Regions from separate parts of the Actinopolyspora sp. BKK2 genome, predicted to be linked through region 3. Evidence: riboswitches for the same ligand, from Rfam matches in the RefSeq annotation. Region 3 holds a riboswitch; each other region holds the start of a gene.

What was found. Region 3 has a riboswitch for thiamine pyrophosphate ahead of thiD (bifunctional hydroxymethylpyrimidine kinase/phosphomethylpyrimidine kinase). Riboswitches for the same ligand answer to the same signal wherever they lie in the genome.
Positions count from the first base shown of each region.
Region 1: linked by a shared signal. The riboswitch ahead of G9Q41_RS12710 (thiamine ABC transporter substrate-binding protein) and the one ahead of thiD (bifunctional hydroxymethylpyrimidine kinase/phosphomethylpyrimidine kinase) in region 3 are both predicted to bind thiamine pyrophosphate.
Region 2: linked by a shared signal. The riboswitch ahead of thiO (glycine oxidase ThiO) and the one ahead of thiD (bifunctional hydroxymethylpyrimidine kinase/phosphomethylpyrimidine kinase) in region 3 are both predicted to bind thiamine pyrophosphate.
Region 4: linked by a shared signal. The riboswitch ahead of thiC (phosphomethylpyrimidine synthase ThiC) and the one ahead of thiD (bifunctional hydroxymethylpyrimidine kinase/phosphomethylpyrimidine kinase) in region 3 are both predicted to bind thiamine pyrophosphate.

Region 1 covers NZ_JAANTE010000005.1:122,483-127,919, forward strand. Annotated here, with positions in the region: gene G9Q41_RS12690 (8-amino-7-oxononanoate synthase) at 1-707, opposite strand, end outside; gene G9Q41_RS12695 (adenosylmethionine--8-amino-7-oxononanoate transaminase) at 830-2,143, shown strand; gene bioD (dethiobiotin synthase) at 2,147-2,833, shown strand; gene G9Q41_RS12705 (FAD-dependent oxidoreductase) at 2,940-3,911, shown strand; TPP riboswitch at 4,087-4,196, shown strand; gene G9Q41_RS12710 (thiamine ABC transporter substrate-binding protein) at 4,234-5,289, shown strand; gene G9Q41_RS12715 (iron ABC transporter permease) at 5,373-5,437, shown strand, end outside.
Region 2 covers NZ_JAANTE010000006.1:214,012-219,448, reverse strand. Annotated here, with positions in the region: gene G9Q41_RS14730 (S1 family peptidase) at 1-561, shown strand, start outside; gene thiE (thiamine phosphate synthase) at 685-1,359, opposite strand; TPP riboswitch at 1,482-1,588, shown strand; gene thiO (glycine oxidase ThiO) at 1,579-2,691, shown strand; gene thiS (sulfur carrier protein ThiS) at 2,691-2,891, shown strand; gene G9Q41_RS14710 (thiazole synthase) at 2,894-3,652, shown strand; gene G9Q41_RS14705 (FtsX-like permease family protein) at 4,050-5,252, opposite strand.
Region 3 covers NZ_JAANTE010000007.1:11,504-16,940, reverse strand. Annotated here, with positions in the region: gene G9Q41_RS15210 (hypothetical protein) at 1-639, shown strand, start outside; gene G9Q41_RS15205 (hypothetical protein) at 660-1,133, shown strand; gene G9Q41_RS15200 (polysaccharide pyruvyl transferase family protein) at 1,207-2,334, shown strand; gene tenA (thiaminase II) at 2,439-3,173, opposite strand; gene thiD (bifunctional hydroxymethylpyrimidine kinase/phosphomethylpyrimidine kinase) at 3,304-4,104, opposite strand; TPP riboswitch at 4,237-4,335, opposite strand; gene G9Q41_RS15185 (biotin/lipoyl-containing protein) at 4,559-4,801, opposite strand; gene G9Q41_RS15180 (hypothetical protein) at 5,106-5,437, shown strand, end outside.
Region 4 covers NZ_JAANTE010000006.1:205,783-211,219, reverse strand. Annotated here, with positions in the region: gene thiD (bifunctional hydroxymethylpyrimidine kinase/phosphomethylpyrimidine kinase) at 1-814, opposite strand, end outside; gene thiC (phosphomethylpyrimidine synthase ThiC) at 1,414-3,105, opposite strand; TPP riboswitch at 3,100-3,221, opposite strand; gene G9Q41_RS14680 (peptide deformylase) at 3,477-4,049, opposite strand; gene G9Q41_RS14675 (DUF3263 domain-containing protein) at 4,262-4,744, shown strand; gene G9Q41_RS14670 (LytR C-terminal domain-containing protein) at 4,744-5,433, shown strand.

The sequences.
Region 1 (5,437 bases), on a different contig from region 3:
GTTGCCAGAACGTCCGGGGCGCCTCCGAGGCCGAAAGCGGTGAACGCCCCGGCACCCTCGCCGAGCACGCCGAGGCCGTGCGCGTCGTCGACGAGCAGCGCTGCCCCGTGCTCGCGGCAGGCGGCGAGCAGCTCGTCGAGGGGGGCGGTGTCCCCGTCCACGGAGAACACCGACTCGCTCAGCACCACGTGGGGAGGGCTGCTTCCTTCCAGCGCGTTGCGCACCGCGCCCGGATCGGCGTGGGGGACCACCTGCACCCGTGCCCTGGACAGCCTGCACCCGTCGATCAGCGAGGCGTGGTTGCCGCCGTCCGAGACGATCGTGGAGTCCGCTCCGGTCAGCGTCGTCACCAGCGCCAGGTTGGCGGTGTAGCCGGAGGAGAACACCAGGGCGGCCTCGGCGCCGTACAGCCAGGCCAGTTCGTCCTCCAGGGTCGTGTGCAGCTCGGTCGTTCCGGTGACGAGCCTGGAACCGGTGGAACCGGTGCCCCAGCGATGCGCTGCCGCCGCGGCTGCCTCCGCGACCGCGGGGTGCCGGGCGAAGCCCAGGTAGTCGTTGCTCGCCAGGTCCAGCACGTCCTCCGCGGAACCGCGCGGCTCGACGACTCTGCGCAGCCCGTTGTCCCGCCGGTGCCGCGCGTGCCGGTCGACCCAGTCGAAAACCGCCTCACCCGCGGAACTGCCGTTCGCGGAACCACTCGACTTCATGGGTCCATACTGTTCGGACTCGTTCGGTATCCGACAGTGTTCGCACCGAACAAGCAGCGCGGTCCGGTTTTGTCTGTGGCACGAATGGGAAGCGGCGCCCGGAACCGGGCAGGGTCGCCTGCGTGCTGTCGCTCGATGCTCCGCTGAGCGCGGAGGAACTGACCGAACTGGACCGAACCCGTGTCTGGCACCCCTACACCACGTCGCCCACCGCGAGTCCGCAGCTGCTGGTCGAGTCGGCCTCGGGGGTTCGGCTGCGCTTGGCCGCGCCGGTGCGCGGAGTGGAGGAACTCGTCGACGGGATGTCGTCCTGGTGGGCGGCCGTTCACGGTTACGCGCACCCCGAGCTGGACGCGGCCGCCCACGCGCAGGTGGACCGGATGAGCCACGTGATGTTCGGCGGGCTCACCAATGAGAGCGCGGTACGGCTGGCCGCGACGCTGACCGAGATAACCCCCGCGGGGCTGGACCACGTCTTCCTCGCCGACTCGGGGTCGGTGTCGGTGGAGGTCGCGCTCAAGATGTGCCTGCAGTACTGGCGCGGACTCGGGCGTCCGGACAAGCGGCGGCTGCTGACCTGGCGCGGCGGCTACCACGGTGACACCTGGCACCCGATGTCGGTGTGCGACCCGGAAGGCGGCATGCACCACCTCTGGAGCGGGCTGCTGAACGAGCAGGTCTTCGCCGAGGCGCCTCCGGAGGGGTTCGACGCGGAGGTGGATGAGGCCTACCTGGGGCGTTTCGAACGGCTGCTGCGCAGCCACGCGGAGGAGCTCGCCGCGATCGTGGTCGAACCGGTGGTGCAGGGCGCGGGCGGGATGCGCTTCCACGCGCCCGAGTACCTCCGCAGGCTGCGCGAGCTCGCCGACCGCTACGAGGTGCTGCTCGTCCACGACGAGATAGCCACCGGTTTCGGACGCACCGGCGAGCTGTTCGCCGCGGACCACGCGGGCGTGGCCCCGGACGTCATGTGCCTGGGCAAGGCGCTCACCGGCGGGTACCTGACGATGGCCGCGACCGTGTGCGGCCGGCGGGTCGCCGAGGGGATCGCGGGCGGGGAGGTGCCGGTGCTCGCGCACGGCCCGACGTTCATGGGCAACCCGCTGGCCGCGGCCGTGGCCAACGCCTCGCTGCGGGTGCTGTTCCGGGACGACTGGAGGACGAGGGTCCGCGGGATAGCGGCCGGGCTGGAGGCCGGGTTGGCACCCGCCCGGGAAATGGCCGGGGTGCGCGACGTCCGGGTGCTCGGCGCCGTCGGGGTGATCCAGCTCGACCACGAGGTGGACGTGGCAGCGGCGAGCGCGGCGGCGATCGAGCGAGGTGTCTGGCTGCGCCCCTTCCGGGACCTGATCTACACGATGCCGCCGTACGTGATCGACGCCGCGGACCTCGGCAGGGTGACGGACGCGGCCGTGGCCGCGGCGCGGGTGGGGTGAACGATGGCGCCGACTCCGCTGTTCGTCACGGGAACGGGAACCGACGTGGGAAAGACGGTGGTCACGGCGGCGGTGGCCGCGCTGGCCCGCGGGCCGGTGGCCGTGGTCAAACCGGCCCAGACCGGAACCCGGGGCGGGGGCGACTGCGCCGAGGTCCTGCGGCTGGCCGGTGGCGTGGACGTGCTCGAACTGGCGCGGTACCCGGATCCGCTCGCCCCCGCGACGGCAGCGCGCCTCGCCGGTGAACACCCCGTCACCCCGGAACTGATCGCCGGTGAGCTCGCCGAGCTGCCCGCCGGTTACGGCACGGTCCTGGTGGAGGGGGCGGGCGGGGTGCTGGTGCCCTACGACGACCGGGGCGGCACGCTGCTCGACGTGGCCGAGCTCCTGGGCGGGGCGGTGCTCGTGGTGTGCCCGCCAGGTCTCGGCACGCTGAACTCCACGGCGCTGACCGTCCGGGAGGTGCTGCGGCGCGGGCTGCGCTGTCCCGGCACCGTGTTCGGCAGCTGGCCCGCCGAGCCGGGCACGACCGAGAGGTGCAATCTCGTGGACCTGCCCCGGCTCACCGGGGTGCCGCTGCTGGGGGCGGTCGAGGAGAACGCCGCCGACCACGACCGGGAGGGCTTCGGTGAGCGGGCGCGTTGCTGGCTGGCCCCCGAGCTCGGCGGGACGTGGCGGGCACCGGACTGAGGGCCCGGTCGGGGAGCGCGGGGAGATCGCGGTGGCTCTCCGCCTTTCCGGCGAAATGCGGCAAAAGGGGTGCGTCGCCCAGTTCGGGGTTGGTACCGTTTTCCCGGTGAATGATCGCTCACGTTCCGTGCTGGTCATCGGTGCCGGTGTCCAGGGGTTGAGCACCGCGACGATCCTCGCCGAGGCGGGGCACCGGGTCCGCGTCAGAACCAGCGAGCACCCTTCCGAGACGACTTCGGCCGTGGCCGGAGCGGTGTGGGGCCCGACCTCGCTGTGGCCTGCCGACTGCGCCAGGCGCTGGGCGGAACGTACCTACGGCGTCTTCCTCGAACTCGCGACCGATCCGGCAACCGGGGTGCACTCGGCTCCGGGGACCGTGGCGGGCAGAACGGGGTTCCCCGAGAACCCGCCGGGTTCGCTGGGGCTGCTCGACGGGGTCCGGCCGTGCGGGGCGGGTGAGCTGCCGCCCGGGTTCGCGGTGGGACTGCGGGCCACCCTCCCGCTGGTGGACATGCCGCGTTACATGGAGTATCTGGGCAATCGGTTCCTGGACGCGGGCGGGGAGCTGGTGCTCAGCACGGTTCCGAGCCTGTCCGAAGCGGCAGCGGAGAGCTCGCTGGTGGTCAACTGCGCCGGTGTCGGGGCGCGCGAGCTGGTCGGAGATCCCGGGGTGCGCCCGGTGGCCGGACAGCACGTGGTCGTGGACAACCCCGGGCTCGAGGAGTTCTTCGTCGAGCTCAGCGAAGTCGGGGAGTGGACGAGCTACATGCCGCACGGCAAGCGGCTCGTGCTGGGCGGCACCGCCGTCGAGCACGACTGGGACCGGACCCCCGATCCGCAGGTCACGGAAGGGATCCTGCGGCGGTGCGGTGCCATCCAGCCCGTGCTGCACGACGTGCGGGTTCGCGAGGAGCTGGTGGGACTGCGCCCGCGCAGCGAGGCGGTGCGGCTGCACACCGAGCACTACCAGGGGGCCCGCATCGTGCACGACTACGGCCACGGGGGCAGCGGGGTCATGGTGTCCTGGGGGTGCGCGTACGAGGTGGTCGAACTCCTGCTGTCCGACCTCGACGACTGATGTGCTTCCGCGCGGTTCGGTCGGGCTGCGCAGGCTCGTAAGCGCTCGCGTTGGAGCGGACTTCCCTGGTCGGGAGTGCTGGTTGGATTCGCGGTGGTGCCGACCGGTGGGGTGGTGAGCGCCGATCCGGCTACCCCGGACAGGCTCTCGGGCCCGCGAGCGGGTCGAGTAGACTGCCCGCCGCCACGGGAGTCCAGTGCGCTGGGCTGAGAGGAGGGCACGGGGTCCTCGACCGTCCAACCTGAACCGGACAATGCCGGCGCAGGGAGGCGTGCGATCAGCTCGGTGTCGCACTGCTCGTGGTGTGTCTTCGGGAGGACCATTGAAACGACACACCGCACGCCGGATGCGTGCCGCGGTGGCCACCGCCGCCGTGCTGCTGGTCGCGGGTTGTTCGCTGATCGGAACCGGCGGAGGGTCGGAGGCCAAGACCGTCACGCTGGTGACCCACGACTCCTTCGCGATCAGCGACGACGCGCGGCGGCACTTCGAGCGCGAGTCCGGCTACGAACTGCGCGTCAACAAGATGGGCGACGCCGGAGCGCTGACCAACGAGCTCGTGCTCACCAAGGACGCCCCCGTCGGGGACGTGGCCTTCGGAGTGGACTCCACGTTCTACTCCCGCGCGCTCGACTCCGGCGCCTTCGCGCCCTACCGGCCGCAGGGGTCCGGCTCCATCCCGGTGGAGTACGCGACCGTCGACCCGAGGCTCACCCCCGTGGACGCGGGCGACGTGTGCGTCAACATCGACAAGACCTGGTTCGCCCAGCACGACGTTCCCGCGCCGGAGAACCTGGCCGACCTGGCGGAACCGCGCTACCGCGGACTGCTCGCCGTGCCCAACCCGGCCACCTCCTCGCCGGGCATGGCCTTCCTGCTGAACACGATCGACCGCTTCGGCAGGCAGGAGGGCTGGAAGAACTACTGGCGCCAACTGATGTCCAACGACGTCCGGATCTCCTCGGGCTGGCAGGAGGCCTACAACCAGGACTTCTCCGGTTCCGCCGGCAACGGGCAGCGCCCCGTCGTGCTCTCCTACGCCTCCTCCCCGGCGGCGGAGATCGGGGAGAACGGCGAGTCGCGCACCCGCGCCCTGCTGAACACCTGCTACCGCCAGGTCGAGTACGCCGGGGTGCTCACGGGGGCCGAGCACCCGCAGCGCGCCAGGGAGCTGATGGACTTCCTGCTGTCGTGGAAGTTCCAGTCCCAGGTCTCCGAGCAGATGTACGTCTATCCGACCGTGCTGGGAGTCGACCCCCCGCGGAGCTGGCGGGACGTGGCGCCACGGCCGTCCGAATCGGCCGAGATGAGCCCGGAGGTCGTGCGGAAGAACCGTGAGCAGTGGGTGAACCAGTGGCGTGAGCTGACGCGGAGCTGATCGTGTTCCGGACGCGGTGCTCCGGCCGCACCGGAGCAGTCACCCCCGGCGGGCCCGCCGGATCCGCGGGACACCGTCCGCTCCTGCTCGGCGGAGCCGTCGCAGTGCTGGGCTTCCTCGGCGTTTTCTTCGCCTGGCCCGTGCTGGC
Region 2 (5,437 bases), on a different contig from region 3:
AGCCCGCGGCTCTACAACGACATCGTCGGCGGCAACCCGTACTACGTCAACGACAGGGCACGCTGCTCGGTCGGATTCGCGGTGCAGGGCGGATTCATCAGCGCGGGCCACTGCGCGAAGGAAGGCGACAGCACCAGCAGTCCCCGGGGCACGGCCGTGGGGTCCTCCTTCCCGGAGAACGACTACTCCTACATCGCCAGCACCGAGCGGGGCAGGCCCGCGGTCAACGACTACGGCGGCGGAACCGTCTCCGTGGCGGGCTCGACCGAGGCCCCGGTCGGCTCCTCGGTGTGCCGCTCCGGCTCCACCACCGGCTGGCACTGCGGCACGATCGTGAGCAAGAACCAGGCGGTGCGCTACGACCAGGGCACGGTCCACGGGCTCACCCGCACCGACGTCTGCGCCGAACCCGGGGACTCCGGCGGGGCCTTCGTCTCCGGAGACCAGGCCCAGGGCGTGACCTCGGGCGGCTGGGGCAACTGCACCGACGGCGGAACCACCTTCTTCCAGCCGGTGAACGAGGCGCTCGACAACTACGGAGTGCAACTCCTCACCGAGTGATGGAGGGTCGGCGGGGCCGGTTGCTCGGGCTCGTAAGCGCTTGCGTTGGGGTGACCCCCTGACCGGGAGTTCCTGTTCGGGGCTCGGCGGTGACGGCCGGATCGGGGGGTCGACCGGGGCGGATCAGCCGACCAGGCGGGAACGAAGTTCGCTCGCCGCGGCGCGCGGGTCGGAGGCCTCGGTGATGGCGCGAACCACCACGGCGCGCTCGGCCCCCGCCGCCAGCACCTCGTCCAGGTTCTCGTGCCCGATGCCGCCGATGGCGAACCACGGCCGCCCGTGGCCGTGGTGCTCGGCGGTGTGCCGCACCAGCTCCAGCCCGGCGGCCTGCCTGCCCGGCTTGGTGGGGGTGCTCCAGACCGGTCCGGTGCAGAAGTAGTCCACCCCCCGCTCGGTCGCGGCCGAGTCCGCCTGCACCACGTCGTGCGTGGAACGCCCGACGATCATCTGGTCGCCCACGATGCGGCGCGCCGCGCTCACCGGAAGGTCGTCCTGCCCCAGGTGCAGCACGTCGGCATCGACCGCCAGCGCGATGTCGGCCCTGTCGTTGACCGCCAGCAGCGCGTCGTGCCGCACGCAGGAGTCGGCCAGCACCTCCAGCGCGGCGAGCTCCTCCCGGGCCTCCAGCGGAGCCCCGGACGCGTCCTTGTCGCGCAGCTGGATGATGTCCACCCCACCGGACAGCGCGGCGTCGACGAACTCGGCGAGGTCCCCGCGTTCGCGGCGCGCGTCGGTGCACAGGTACAGCCGCGCCTGTTCGAGGCGGGCACGCATTCCGTAGCCGTCCATTCCGGGCATGCCCTCAGGGTAGGCCACGTGCGGCCCGGCGGGGAGCCGTGGAAACCGCAAATCCGGCCGTGTCGGACGAGGACTCCGGCGACCCTCGGCTGACGCGAAGCCGAACGTCGCCTAGTCTGGCGGTGGGTAGGCGCGGGAGTCCGGCCGAACGGACTGAGAGGGGGCTGAAGCCCCGACCGTCGAACCTGATCCGGATCATGCCGGCGCAGGGAGCGAGCATTGACGAACGGGCAACCGCAGGACGTCGCCCTGGTCGGCGGCGGAGTGATCGGACTCTCCTGCGCGTGGCGACTCGCCGCGCAGGGATTCCGAGTGCGACTGATCGACCCGGCCCCGGCCTCGGGGGCCTCCCACGTGGCGGGCGGAATGCTCGCCCCCATCGCCGAGGCCTGGCCCGGGGAGGAATCCCTGCTCGAACTGGGCGCGGCCTCGCTGCGCCGCTGGCCGGAGTTCGCCGCCGAGCTGTCCGCCGCCGCGGCGGGGCCCTCCGGGCTGAACGAGCACGGCACCCTCGTGGTCGCCGTGGACAACGCCGACCGCGAGCAGCTCGACGCGCTGGCCGAGCACCTGGACTCGCTCGGGCGGAAGGTGACCGGGCGGACGAGCCGCGAGCTGCGCGGGATCGAATCGACGCTGGGACCTTCCGTGCGTGCCGGGCTGGAGGTGCCCGGGGACCTGTCCGTGGACAACCGCACCGCGCTCGCCGCGCTGCGCCGGGCGGCCGAGGAAGCCGGGGTCGAGTTCCTCGCCCGCAGCGCCTCGCGGGTGCGCCCGGGGGCGGTCGAGCTGGACGGGGAGGTGCTGCACTGCGACGCCGCCGTGATCACGGCGGGGGTGCGCGCTCCCGAACTGCACCCGGAGCTGTCCGGGCTCGTCCGGCCGGTGAAGGGCGAGATCCTGCGGTTGCGGACCAGGCCGACCGCGCTGCCGCCCCCGCAGCACACGATCAGGGGGCCGGTGCACGGCAGGCAGATCTACCTGGTCCCGCGCACCGACGGGCTGGTGATCGGGGCCACCCAGTACGAGAGCGGCTTCGACGCGGAGGTGACCGTCGGGGGAGTCCGGGACCTCATCGGCGACGCCGAACGGCTGCTGCCCGGGATCGGCGAGTACGAGCTGGTCGAGGCGAACGCGGGACTGCGCCCGGCCCCCCCGGACAACCTGCCGCTGATCGGCTGGCTGGACACCGGGGTGCTCGTGGCCACCGGACACCACCGCAACGGTTTCCTGCAGGCTCCGCTGACGGCGGAGGCGGTCGGTGAGCTGCTGCGCGGACGACGAGCGCCGGCCGAGGTGGAGGCCGCCGACCCGGCGCGTTGGAAGGGGAACTGATGAACATCACGATCAACGGACAGCGGCACGAGGTCGCCGCGGACACGAGCGTGGCCGAGGCCCTGGAGAGCTACGGCGCTCCCGCGCGCGGGGTGGCCGTCGCGCTGGACGGTGCCGTCGTGCCGCGCGACTCCTGGCAACGAACGGCACTGCACGAGGACGCGACCGTGGAGATACTCACCGCGGTGCAAGGAGGCTGACCATGGACGATCCACTCGTCATAGCGGGCCGCGAGTTCGGGTCGCGTCTGATCATGGGTACCGGCGGCGCGGCCAACATGACCACGTTGGAGCAGGCGCTGATCTCCTCGGGGACCGAGCTGACCACGGTGGCCATGCGCAGGGCGGACGCCAACGGCGGCACCGGGGTGTTCGATCTGCTGCACCGGTTGGGGATCGATCCGCTGCCCAACACGGCGGGGTGTCGCAGCGCGGCCGAGGCCGTGCTGACCGCGCAGCTCGCCAGGGAGGCGCTGGCGACGAACTGGATCAAGCTGGAAGTGGTGGCCGACGAGCAGACCCTGCTTCCCGACCCGGTCGAGCTGGTGGACGCGGCAGAGCAGCTCGTGGACCAGGGCTTCGTGGTGCTCGCCTACACCAACGACGACCCGGCGCTGGCCTCCAAGCTGGAGCAGGTCGGCTGTGCCGCGATCATGCCGCTGGGCTCGCCGATCGGAACCGGTCTGGGCATCCGCAACACGCACAACATCGAGATGATCTGCTCGCGGGCCACCGTCCCCGTGGTGCTGGACGCGGGGATCGGGACGGCCTCGGACGCCGCGCTGGCGATGGAGCTCGGGTGCGACGCGGTGCTGCTGGCCTCCGCGGTGACCCGCGCCTCCGACCCGGAGCGGATGGCGGCGGCCATGCGCTCCGGGGTCGAGGCGGGGCGTCTGGCCTCCCAGGCGGGGCGGATCCCGCGCCGGTACTGGGCGCAGGCCTCGAGTCCCGGTTTTCCCTAAGGTGTGGAAGTCGACGGTGCGGGGTGCTCGGCGGGTCGCTTGGCGGAACCTCAGTCGGCGCCCGGCTGCGGGTGCCCCGACATCGGGTAGGCACCTACACAACGTCGGGGCCGTCCTCGCCGGGCACTCGACTGAGAACCCGCGGCGGTGCCGATTGCTCGGGCTCACAGCGCTCGCGTCGGTGTGGACTCCTTGAACGGGAGTTCCTGTTCGGGTTTTGCGTCGACTCGGCTGGCTCGCGGCGGTGCCGGTGGCTCAGGCTCGTAAGCGCTTTCGTCGGAGTGAGGCCTTGCGCTGGAAGTTCCCGGGGAACTCGACGGTGCCGGTGACGCAGGATCAGAGCACGGACCCTTCGGCGGTTCCGGTTGCTCGGTGTGCTCGCTTGGCGGGAGCTCGGTCAGGCCCGCCCGCGGGCCGCCGGACGGGGACCGCGCCGGAGGGCGACACGTCCTCCGAGGAATGCCCCGAGCGCGGAGCCGACCGGGGGAGTCAGCACGAGGGCCGCGATCCACAGCGGGCTGGGGAACATGCCGGTGAACTGCACTTCCAGCCCCAGAACTCCCTCGAGAGGCCCGCGCAGGAGCAGCGCGCCGCCGATGCCGAGCACACTGCCGAGCGCTCCGGCGAGCAGTCCGGTCCGCATCGCCTCCCCGAGCAGGATTCGGCGCAGCCCGGTCACCGAGTCGCCGCTCAGACGCAGGACAGCGCGTTCGGAAAGCCGAGCGCGGACCCCGGAGAGGGAGCGGGCCAGGCCGGTGAGCACGGCGGCGAGGAGCACGCCCAGCAGGCCGATCCGGTAGCCGAACCCGGCGATCCCGGGCACCCCCTCGTTCACCCGGTCGGCGACCGGGGCGGCGGAGAAGTCGAGTCGGCGCAGCTCGTGCGTCACCGCGGACACGTGTCGTTGTTCGGTCACCGAGACCACCGCGGACAGGGCTCCCGCGCTGGACCGGTAGTGCTCGGGGGAGACCCCCGCTTTGGCCGCTGCCAGGGTGGCCGCCGTTTCCGGGGCGACGTAGGCGACGTCCGGCCCGTCCAGCTGCCACGCGGGGTCGTAGGTGGCCACCACGGTGAAGGTGCTGTGGGCCGGGGATCCCGAGCGCTCCCCGGTGGCCTCGGTGTGTGCGGCGGGCAGCTTCTCGCCCACGTACGGGGTGAAGTCGACGCCCCCGCTGCGCGCGGGCAGCACGATCTGGCCGGGCTGGAGCGGTCGCGGCACCTCACCTCGAACGACGGAGGGGTGCGTCGCGGGGTTCCAGGAGTGCGTGGTCAGGTCGAAGGTGGGGGTCTCGGGATCCGAATTCCTGGTGTAGATGGTCGAGACGTAGTCGGGAACGACCCCGTCCACGTGCTCCACGTCGCGCGCTCGGTCGAGATTGCCGGGGTCGAGGGTGCGGATCGATTGCCCGCTGTCGAGCGCGGACAGCTCGACCTGGGTCGATCCGCCCTCGCGGAGCACCTCGCGCTCGACCGTCGAGCGAGCTCCCGACGTCACGCTCGCCAGCGCGCTCGCCAGGATCGTCAGCACCACCAGCGTCCCCAGCGTCGCCCGGGCCGGGGAGTCCGTACGTCTTCGGGTCGGTCCTGCCCGCCACAGCATTCTCTTCTCCTCCCGTGTGCAGGTGCGCGTCGTGCGATCGGCGTGTTTTCTCCGCGAACCGGGCGCGTTCTCGCGCGTCGCGGTCGTGGAAGGCTCCCCGGGAACGCGTTTTCCCGGGAACATTCGAGCGCACGGTACTTTCCGGCGTGAGGCGGGGACAGGCCTTCAGGTCTCCTGTGAGGCTG
Region 3 (5,437 bases):
GAACGGACGCACCAGCTGAAAGAGCTGCGCGAGCGGGAACAGCGGATGCGCCGCTCGATCCGGGACGCCTACAAGTCGCTGATGAGCTCGGCCGAGCAGCAGGCCGAGGAGCTCAGCGAGCGGACGCGGCAGGAGTGCACGCGCCGCGAGACCGAAACCGAGAACTACCGGCAACGCGTTCTCGAGGAGATCGAGCACAACCGCTCGGAGCTGGAATCGCTCCGCGCGCAGGTGCTGGCGGCCCTGGACACGGCCACGGACAGGATCGGGTCCTCGGTGACCTCGCTGCAGCGGAGCTCCATCGAGGAGGTGGGCTCGGCCGAGCCGAGCGGCAACCATTCGATTCCGGAGCAGTCCACGCGGGAGTCCTCGGAGGACGCGGCGGGGACCGCGGCGGAGGACGAGGGTCCGACCGAACAGACGTGGCTGCCGGTCCAGTGGGGGGACCCGACGAACGCGGAGGTCACCTACTTCGAGTCCCCCGAATCCGTCTACCGCGACTCGAACGGACCTCCCGGAAGTGAGAGCTCCCGGGAGTTCACCACGGAGGCCACGGCACAGGCCCTCGATCAGGACGAGGAGTCCGGTGGCGGGCGGAAGCACGGAACGGACACCACCGGCCCCGCGGCTCGCAACTGAACGACGTGTGGAGAGACATCATGCCATCGGCGCAGTCCACCTTCCCCGCCATCGACATGCTGGTGCTGACCTTCCTCGTCGGTTTCGGACTCGCCGCCGCGGTGTTCGTCCCGCTGTTGCTCCGCGAGCACCGCAGGAGCGGCAGGAGGGCAGCGCGTTCGAGGCGGTCCAGCCGGACCCGCCCCGGCGCCTCCCCCACCGCGGAGCGAGCCCCCGCGCAACGACGGCGGAGTCCCGAATCGACCTCCTCCTCGGAGGCTCGGGAGCAGGACTCCTCCCCGGAAGATCCGGAGCGGGAAGCGGACGGGGAGGAGGCTCCCGAAGCGCGAGATCCGCAGGAGTCCCCGAGCTGGCAGGACGCGGAGCGCTCGTTCGGCACCACCACGAGCAGGTGGGAGAAACGGGTCGAGCTGTGTGCCGCCGACTGCGCGGTACGCTTCGGAAGGGCAAGAGCGCGCCTGCTGAGCGTCACCAGGGAACTCGGCATCGAGTGACTCACTTCGCGGCGACCGTTCTCAGGGGACGCTCCCCAAGCGGCGTCTTCCGACACGGTCAAGGAGCGCGTAAGTGAGCAACCCACCCCCGGAGCACAGCTCCTTCTACCTCGTGGGCACCACGGGCAACCCCAACTACGGTGACGAGCTCATCGCCGCCACCTGGTTGAAGTACCTCGCCCACCAGGCCCCGGAGGCCACGGTGTGGCTGGACTGCCCGAATCCGGGGCCCAGCGAGGTGCTGCTGGGGGACCTGCACCCGAACGTGCGCTTCACCGACACCTTCTGGCGGCTGTGCTGGCAGGCCTCGTCGAGCGAGCCCTGGCAGGTGGCCTCCTTCGTCAGGCAGGCGATCGACAATCCCGGAATGGCTCCCCGCTGGGTGGCCGGAATCAGGGTGGCCGCGCGGGCCGATGTGTTCCACATCATCGGCGGCGGCTACATCAACGGCATCTGGCCGCACCACATCGGACTGCTGGCCGCCGCGGTGGCCAGCAGCGAGCACTCCGGTGGGCGGCTGGCCATGACCGGACAAGGCCTCACGCCCGTTGCGGCCGACGCGCGTCCACTGGTGCGGGAGCTGGCACGGCACTTCGACGTCGTCGACGTCCGGGACGAACCCTCCGCCGAGGTGCTGGCCGACGTTGCAGGGGTCACCTCCACCGGCGACGACCTCTTCTTCGACACCGGGGCCGGGCTCTACCGGGAGGATCAGGTTCCCGAGGTCATGGTCTGCATCCAGTCGGACCTGCTCACGCTGAGCGCCCCCGCGCTCGCCGGGCACGTGCTGGACACGCTGCGCCAGTGGGGGGCGTCTTCCGAGCAGGTCGGTTTCGTGGAGGGAATCCCCCGGGTGGACCGGGAGATATTCGCCCTGGTCGAGCACGAGCTTCCGGGCGCGCGCTTCTACCCCTTCTCCGAGATCATGGACAACGGTCTGCCCGCCACGGCCGGACAGCGCTGGTTGTCCACCCGCTTCCACATGCACCTGATGGCGGCCGCTGCCGGTGCCAGTGGCACGGCGATCGTGATCGACACGAACTACTACACCAACAAGCACCGTTCGCTGATCGAACGCGGCTCGGGGTGGTCCCTGAGCACCGATCTGAGCACGTCCCAGCCGCCGACGGGCGGGTTCGACCCGAAGACGCTGCGCAAGCTGCGCGCCGCCAAGGTCTCGCTCGCGCGCCGGATCTACTGAACCGAGGTGCTGCCCGCGCACTCCGACCGGCTCGCCGGTCGGAGCCCCACCGGCCTCGCCCGGGCTCCGAGCTCGTGGTTACCCCGTGCGGGCACCTCGAGGGTTCACTCCACGTGGTCGCCCCGGCGGGGGAGCCAGCGCGCGGTCGGCCACTCCTGCTTCTCCCAGGCGCTGTTCCAGAAGAGCCACTCGTACTCGCTGCACCGGACGAAAGCCGTGAGCATCCGCTCGCGGGTCCGCTCGTCGGCGGCGGCGGCCAACCTGTCGGTCAGCTCCCTGGCTCCGCGCACCGTCGCGGCGAACTCCTCGTCGGCGTAGGTCGCTATCCACCTGCCGTAGGGGTGCCCGGAGGTGTCCCCGGTCCGCTCCAGGATCGTGCTGCCCACGTGCTGGTACACCCAGAAGCACGGCAGCAGCGCGGCCACAGCCACCGGGTAGGGCTCGCTCTGCGCGCTCGCCCGCAGGTACGAGGTGTAGGCCAAGCAGGTCGGCGAGGTCTCGATGCCGGACATCTCCTCCGCGGTGAGACCGAGCTGCTCGACGTAGCCCGCGTGCAGCCTGCGTTCCTCGGCCAGGGCACCGTGCGCGCTGCCCGCGAGGAAGGCCGAGTCAGCCGGGTCCTCGGCGCGCGCCGCCGCCGCGGCCAGGGCTCTGGCGAACCCGAACAGGTAGCGCGCGTCCTGAACGATGTAGAACGCGAAGCGGTCGCGCTGCAGCGTTCCGTCGGCGAGTGCCAGGTTGAACGGATGACGAACGATCGCGTCCTGCAGCTCGGCCGTGTGCGCCCACGCGGCGGCGCAGAACCCCTCCGGATCGGGCTCGGGCAGTCGACGGTTCATGGCTCTCCTCCCGCCCGGCGCGCGAGCCGGGCGTTCCGGTGGCTGCTCTCGGTGTCCCGGTCCTTCGCTCGCCGGACCGGGGTGTCCAGGTGCTCCGGGCGACCCGCCGGACGAGACGGCCCGCCCGTGCTCAGTCCCATCGGTCGTGGAAGTGGTGCACCGGACCGTGGCCCTGCCCCACTTCGAGCTGCTCGGCGGCGCGCAGCGCCCCGCTCAGGTACTCCTTCGCCTCCCGGACCGCCGTCGCCCAGTTCGGGCGTCGTGCGCGCAGCGCGGCCGTCGCGGCGGAGAGGGTGCAGCCGGTTCCGTGGTCGTTCTTCGTGTCCACCCGCTCCTCGCGCAGGAACTCCACGGCACCGTCCGCGTCCAGCACGTCGACGCTGGAGCTCCCGCCGAGGTGGCCGCCCTTCAGCAGCACCCGTGCGACGCCGAGCCTGCGCAGTCGGGCCGCCTGCGCGGGCATGTCCGCGACGTCGGTGATCTCCTCCGCGCCCAGCAGGTCGGCCGCTTCCGGCAGGTTCGGGGTTATCAGGTCCGCGCGGGGCAGCAGCTCGTCGCGCAGGGCCAGCACCGCCTCCTCGGCGAGCAACCTGTCTCCGCTCTTGGCGACCATGACGGGGTCGAGCACGACGTTCGGCAGGCGGTACCGCTCCAGTTCCGCGGCGACCGCACCGATGATCGCGGCGTCCGAGAGCATGCCGATCTTGACCGCGTCCACCCGCACGTCGTCCAGCAGGGTGCGCAGTTGCTCGGTCACGAACCCGGCCGGCACCTCGTGCACCGCGGAGACCCCCGTCGTGGTCTGGGCGACCAGGGCCGTGATCACCGACATCCCGTAGGTCCCGTGAGCCGAGAACGTCTTCAGGTCGGCTTGCACGCCCGCTCCCCCGCTGGGATCGGTCCCCGCGATGGTCAAGACGTTCCGGATCACTGGCGCCCCTTTCCGAGGGGACGCGCACGCGGGTCGCACCACCGCCCACACGCGGCGGCCGCCGCCGGTCGATCGACTCGCCACCGGCGGGTTCCGACCACGAGCGAGGAGCGCGACGACAGCACAGCAGTACCGGTAACACTGCGACGTCCCTCCGCTAGTACGAACTAGTTCAGGTTCGACGGGTCTTTCTCAGCCCGGTCCGAAATCCGGGCACCCCGCGTCACTCACCGGAATCGTGGGAATCACCCCCGATTCGGTGAGACAAACATAGCAGCGGAGGTCAACAACGCACCGGCTGCGGCCGTTCCAGACCGCTCGGTGCGGGTGCGGCTCGGGGCGAGCGCTCACCCGGCCGGATCGACCGCGGGACGAGCACCGTGGGCGCTCACCTCCACCCGCACCGCCGAGCGCACCTCTCAAACCACTCCGCAGTGCCGCGCGAGACCGGCGGCTATTCGATCAACCCGACCGGAAACCCCGAGATCACGGATTCCCCGGCTCTGACCTGCTGGCGCAGCGTTCCGGTCGCCAGCGCGTTCACGTGGGTGTGGTGCTGCCCGGTGCGCACCTCCGCCAGCGGTTGCCCCGAGTGCACGGGGCTCCCCTCGGGGGCCAGCCACCGGACCAGCACGGCGCGGGCGGTTCCGAACCCTCCGGCTGCGGTGTGTTCGGCGCAGTACAGCAGCTCCGTCATCGATCGTCTCCGGCCATCCTGTTCACGTACCGCGCCCGCCTCGGTCGCTTCCGAGGCGAGGGGCGGGATCGGTTCCCACGGGCGGAGCCTGTACAACGCGGAGTCACCGCGACAAGACCGTGCGGACACTGAGTCCGCTCCGGGGAGCAATCCCCGGTGCAGGTGACCAACCGACTTCCCCGCCCGCCGCGTGGTCCGTGTGACCGCCACTGACGGCGAAATACGTCACACCTGCGGTAAATCACACCACACAGCCGAACCGCACCCGTGAATCGATGCGCACCCCCGGACTAGAGTTGGGGTAATGAATAGCACTACCGAGGGACTCAGCACGCGCTCTCGGCAGGCTGACCAGGACCCCGCCGCAGTATGGGGCCCACTGACCAGCCTCGCCGATGCGGCAGCGCGAACCGCGAGCGACTCCACGACGGTGGCCATCAACCGCGGGTTCGACCGCAACGCGCGCGAACGCGCCCGAGCACTGCGACAGCTGCTCAACGAGCGCGGCGCGAACGCCGTGGAGATCACCCCGGCCCCGGACAGCGAGGAACTGCTGACCGGCACCGAGGTCAATTCGGTGGTCAACCTCGTCGGCACCGGATCCTGGCAGCCCTACCGACTCGCCGCGAAGAAGCG
Region 4 (5,437 bases), on a different contig from region 3:
CGAGCGGGTAGGCGTGCTCCACCGAGCGCGTGACGAACCGCTTGCCCATCCGCACGGCCCGAGGCACCGAAGCGCCCCGCGCGAGAGCGGCCGTGGTGGCCGAGGCGAAGGCGTCCCCCGCCCCGTGGGTGTGCACGGTGGAGTAGCGCGGCCCCGGCAGCATCGTGGCCTCGTTCCCGTCGAACAGCAGGTCCACGCACTCGGAGTCCTCCGCCAGGTGCCCGCTCTTGATCAGCACGTAGCTCGGCCCGAAGTCGTAGATCGCCTTCGCCGCGTCCCACAGCTGCTCCCGACCGCGCACGTCGATCCCGGTGAGCAACCGCACCTCGTCCAGATTCGGGGTGACCAGGGTCGCGCGCCGGAAGGCCTCGGTGCGCAGCGCCTCCAGCGCGTCGTCGCGCAGCAGCGGCTCACCGCTGCGCGAGGCGGCGACCGGATCGATCACCAACGGCGTCCGCCCCGCACCGCCGATGCCCTGCCGGTCGCAGGCCCGCAGCACCGCCTCGATGCACTCGGCCGAGGCCAACACCCCCGTCTTGGCCGCGCGCACCCCGATGTCCGAGGCCACGGACTCGATCTGGGCCGCCACGGTCTCCGGGGGGATCTCGACCACATCGCTCACACCGACCGTGTTCTGCACGGTCACCGCCGTGACCGCGGTCATCCCGTGGACCCCGCAGGAGAAGAAGGTGCGCAGGTCCGCGTGCATCCCCGCGCTTCCACCCGAATCCGAACCGGCGATGGTCAGCGCCGTCGGCGGAGCCGTGTTGTTGGCGGGGCGGTGGGTGCCTGAGGTCGAGTCCATCCCACTCATTTTAGGAGTCCGTACGGGGGTAGTTGGGTCGGTTGGTCGGTTAGCCGGCACGTGAGTCGGTGCCTTGCTGTGTTGGGCCGCTCTTGAGTAGCGACCTACGCTGCGAGCGGCCCGGCCTTGCAATGCATCCGACTCACGCACCGGATCTTCTCCTCCTGCGCAGGCTCAAAGCGCTTGCGTTGGGGTGGAGGCTTTTTCGGGGACTGGCTTGGCGTGGGTGGTTGCGTGGCGGTGCGGGTGGCGGAACCTCTCGCGGACTCTCGCTCCGGGGAGGCCCGACATCGGGTAGCCACCTACACAACGTCGGGCCTTCCTCGCGAGAGCACCACGAGAGAACCCGCGGCGGCGCCGGTGGCTCGGGCTCAAAGCACCTGCGTTGGGGTGGGGCTTTTTCGGGGACTGGCTTGTCGTAGGTGGTTGCGCGGCGGCGCCGACGGGTCAGGCTCAGAGCACCTGCGTTGGGGTGACAGGCTTCTCGGGGAGTCGCTTGTCGCGGATGGCCTGATGTCCGGCACGCGAGCAGCCACCTGCGCGGCGAGCGGCCCGCCTCCGGGCGAGAGCGGCCGCCGGCCCCGGGGCCTGCGGCCGCGGTGCGCCCCTCACTCGGCCATCGGCAGATAGACCTTCCCGCCCGCGGCGGTGAACTCCTCGGCCTTCTCCCGCATCCCGGCCTCGATCGCCTCCACGCTGTTGAGCCCGTGCTTGTCCGCGTAGTCCCGCACGTCCTGGGTGATCTTCATGGAGCAGAACTTCGGGCCGCACATGGAGCAGAAGTGGGCGGTCTTCGCCGGTTCGGCGGGCAGGGTCTCGTCGTGGTAGGCCTGCGCGGTCTCCGGGTCCAGCGCCAGGTTGAACTGGTCGTTCCACCGGAACTCGAAGCGCGCCCTCGACAGCGCGTCGTCCCGCTCCTGGGCCCGCGGATGCCCCTTGGCCAGGTCGGAGGAGTGCGCGGCGATCTTGTAGGTGATCACCCCGGTCTTCACGTCGTCCCGGTTGGGCAGCCCGAGGTGCTCCTTCGGGGTGACGTAGCACAGCATGGCCGTTCCGGCCCTGCCGATGTTGGCCGCGCCGATCGCCGAGGTGATGTGGTCGTAGGCCGGTGCCACGTCCGTGGCCAGCGGCCCCAGCGTGTAGAAGGGGGCCTCCCCGCAGAGCTCCTCCTCGCGGCGCACGTTCTCCTCGATCTTGTCCATCGGCACGTGCCCGGGCCCCTCGATCATCACCTGCACGCCGTGCTCGCGCGCGATGTGCGTGAGCTCGCCGAGGGTCTCGAGCTCGGCGAACTGGGCCCTGTCGTTGGCGTCGGCGATCGAACCGGGCCGCAGGCCGTCCCCGAGGGAGAAGGTGACGTCGTAGGAGCGCAGGATCTCGCACAGCTCCGAGAAGTGCGTGTACAGGAAGCTCTCCTCGTGGTGGGCCAGGCACCACGCGGCCATGATCGACCCGCCCCTGGAGACGATCCCGGTCACCCGCTGGGCGGTCAGCGGGACGTAGCGCAGCAGCACCCCGGCGTGCACCGTCATGTAGTCGACGCCCTGCTCGCACTGCTCGATGACCGTGTCCCGGTAGGACTCCCAGGTGAGGTTGGCCGGATCGCCGCCGACCTTCTCCATGGCCTGGTAGATCGGCACGGTCCCGATCGGCACCGGCGAGTTGCGCAGGATGGCCTCGCGCGTCTCGTGGATGCGGCTGCCGGTGGACAGGTCCATGATGGTGTCCGCGCCCCAGCGGCTGGCCCAGACCATCTTCTCCACCTCCTCCTCGATCGAGGAGGACACCGCGGAGTTGCCGATGTTGGCGTTGACCTTCACCAGGAAGTTCTTCCCGATGGTCATCGGCTCGGTCTCCGGGTGACGGCGGTTGGCCGGGATCACCGCGCGCCCGGCCGCCACTTCCGAGCGCACGAGCTCGGCGGACAGCCCCTCGCGTGCCGCGATGAACTCCATCTCGCGGGTGACGACACCGTCCCGGGCCCACTCGAGCTGGGTGCGGTGCTCGCGACCGTCCGTCCAACCGGAGCGCAGCGGATGCAGCCCCCGGTGCACGTCGATCTCGGCGTTCTCGTCGGTGTAGGGCCCCGAAGTGTCGTAGACGTCCAGGTGCTCGCCGTTGCTCAGCTCGACGCGGCGGGCCGGGACGGGCAGCCCCGACTCGGTGCGGTGGTGGACCTTGCGCGAGCCCCGGATGGCGCCCGTGGTGACGCCCGGTGCGGTGATCCCTCCGGGTGCCTGCCCGGACTCCGAGGTGGCCGCTTCGCTCGAATCGGACGGTTGCGGATACACGTCGGCCATGGCCGTTCCCCTCCCTACGCCGGTATTACCCGGTCAGGTTCGTGCGGTCGGCGGCCCCGGAGGATCTCGGCCGCCCTCTCAGCCCGCTTGCGGAGCGAGCTCCCGCGGTTTCAGTTGTCGGCGCCAGACCTTAGCCATCAGGTGGAGCGTCCGCAACGCGACTCCGAACCGCTGACGGCCGGGCGAGGAATCGCTACGCTGCCGAGCAGAGGCGCGGGCACCGGCGCGACAGCGGGAGGACACGATGCGTGACGACCATGACACGGGAGGTGAGCGCGCTGTGGCGCCCGCACCGGTACTCTCGCCCGCGAGTTCGGGGAGCTGCTCGACACCTGGCGGAACCTGGACGTGCCCGAGGGCTGGCGCGCGGATCAGTCGGAGAAGGGGTCCGGATCGCTTTCGGGATTCCAGGAGTGCCCCGCCTCGGTCCAGCCGTTGCGCTTGAGCATCTTCTTCGCGGCCCGCACGTGCCTGCCCGTCAGCCTGCTCAGGTACAGCCTGCCGTCCAGGTGATCGGTCTCGTGCTGCAGGCACCGGGCGAAGTGCCCGGTCCCCTCCACCTCGATCTCCGCACCGTCGCCGTCGGTTCCCCGAACCCTGGCCCAGTCGGCGCGTCCGGTGGGGAAGGACTCGCCCGGCACGGAGAGGCACCCCTCCCAGTCCTCGTCCGGATCGGGCATGGTCAACGGCACCTCCGAGGTCTCCAGGCGCGGGTTGACGACCACCCCGCGGTGGTTGACCCCCTCGTCGTCCGGGCAGTCGTAGACGAACAGGCGCAGATCCACCCCGATCTGATTGGCAGCGAGCCCCACGCCGTTGGCGGCGTCCATGGTCTCGAACATGTCCTCGATGAGGGTGCGCAACTGCTCGTCGTGAGACGTCACTGGCCGGGTCTCGGTGTACAGCACCGGGTCGCCCGCGATGCGGATCGGGTGGACGGTCATGCGCGAAACCATATCCGGTACTTCGGGAGCGGAGGGTTCCCCCGAGGTGAACACGACCGCAGGCGCACCTCGCGCCGACGCGGAGCGCCACGCTGATGTCATCACTCGGGAGCGTGACGTGACCCCGTTTTGATCAAGACATGGTGTAATGCGTAGGGGGCACGAACCGGTGCCTTCCGGTGCGGATAGTCGATCGTGAGGCGAGGTGCGACATGGACGCCGCCCAGATGTTGACCGCACACGAGATCGCGCGGCAGTGCCAGCAGCGCGCGCGCACCGCCGAGCGACCCGAATCGGAATCCGGCGCTGAAGGACCCGCCGAGGAGAGACCCCGCGGGCACTTACGCGCCGTCGAACCTATGACTCAGCCGATCGAGCGCGTTCCCGAACAGGCCAGGGGGAGCGCGGTCGACGAGACCGGCGAGGAAGTCCGCCCCGACGAGCTGACCGAGCGTGAGCGCGAAGTGCTCGCCTTCGAACGTCAGTGGTGGAAGGGCACGGACAGCAAGGAACGAGCGGTTCGGGAGCTGTTCGCGCTCACCCTGTCCGAGTACCGGCACCTGCTCGATGATCTGCTGGACAAGCCCGCGGCGATGCGGAGCGAGCCGATGCTGATCAAGCGACTGCGTCGCGAACGCCGCTCGGCCGCGTTCGGCTCGGCCCCACACGTCCCGGACCCGTACGGGAGTAGTTGATGACCTCCGGAGAACCCCCCACCGGCCCCTCCGCAGCGCGGATCGGCGGTTTCACGCTCATAGGAATCGGAGCGCTCGCGCTCGTCTTCGGAACGGCCTCGGTGTTCGCCGGTGAGAGCGACACGGTGGCCGAACCCTCCACCGGACCGGTGGCGACGAGCTCGCGGACCGCCTCCGAGAGCGAAAGCACGTCGACGGGGACGAGCCCCACCGAGAGCGCGGAGAACAGCGGGGAGAATGGCGCGGAGAGCACGGGGGAAGCGGAGCAGTCCACCTCCTCAGCACCCCCCGAGGAGTCGAGCGCGCCCAGCTCCCCACCGCAGCGGGTTACCTCGGAGAACCGGAGCCCGGACAACACCGGATCCCGGGAGGGCGGCTCGGGCTCCTCCGGGAAGTCCGAGAGCGTCTCCCTGCGGGTGTACAACAACAGCAAGATCGAGGGGCTCGCGCACCGCGCTGCGGACGACCTGCGCGGCGCCGGGTTCGACGTGGCCGAGGTGAACAACTACTCGGGAGGGCGCATCCCCGTCACGACCGTGTACTACCGACCGGACACCGGCGAGCGCTCCAAGGCCGAAACGGTGGCGCGGAAACTCGACGTGCGGACCGAACCCAGGTTCGACGGCATATCCGACGCCAGTCCCGGGGTTATCGTGATAGTCACCAAGAACTACGACGGCCTGGGGTAGTTAG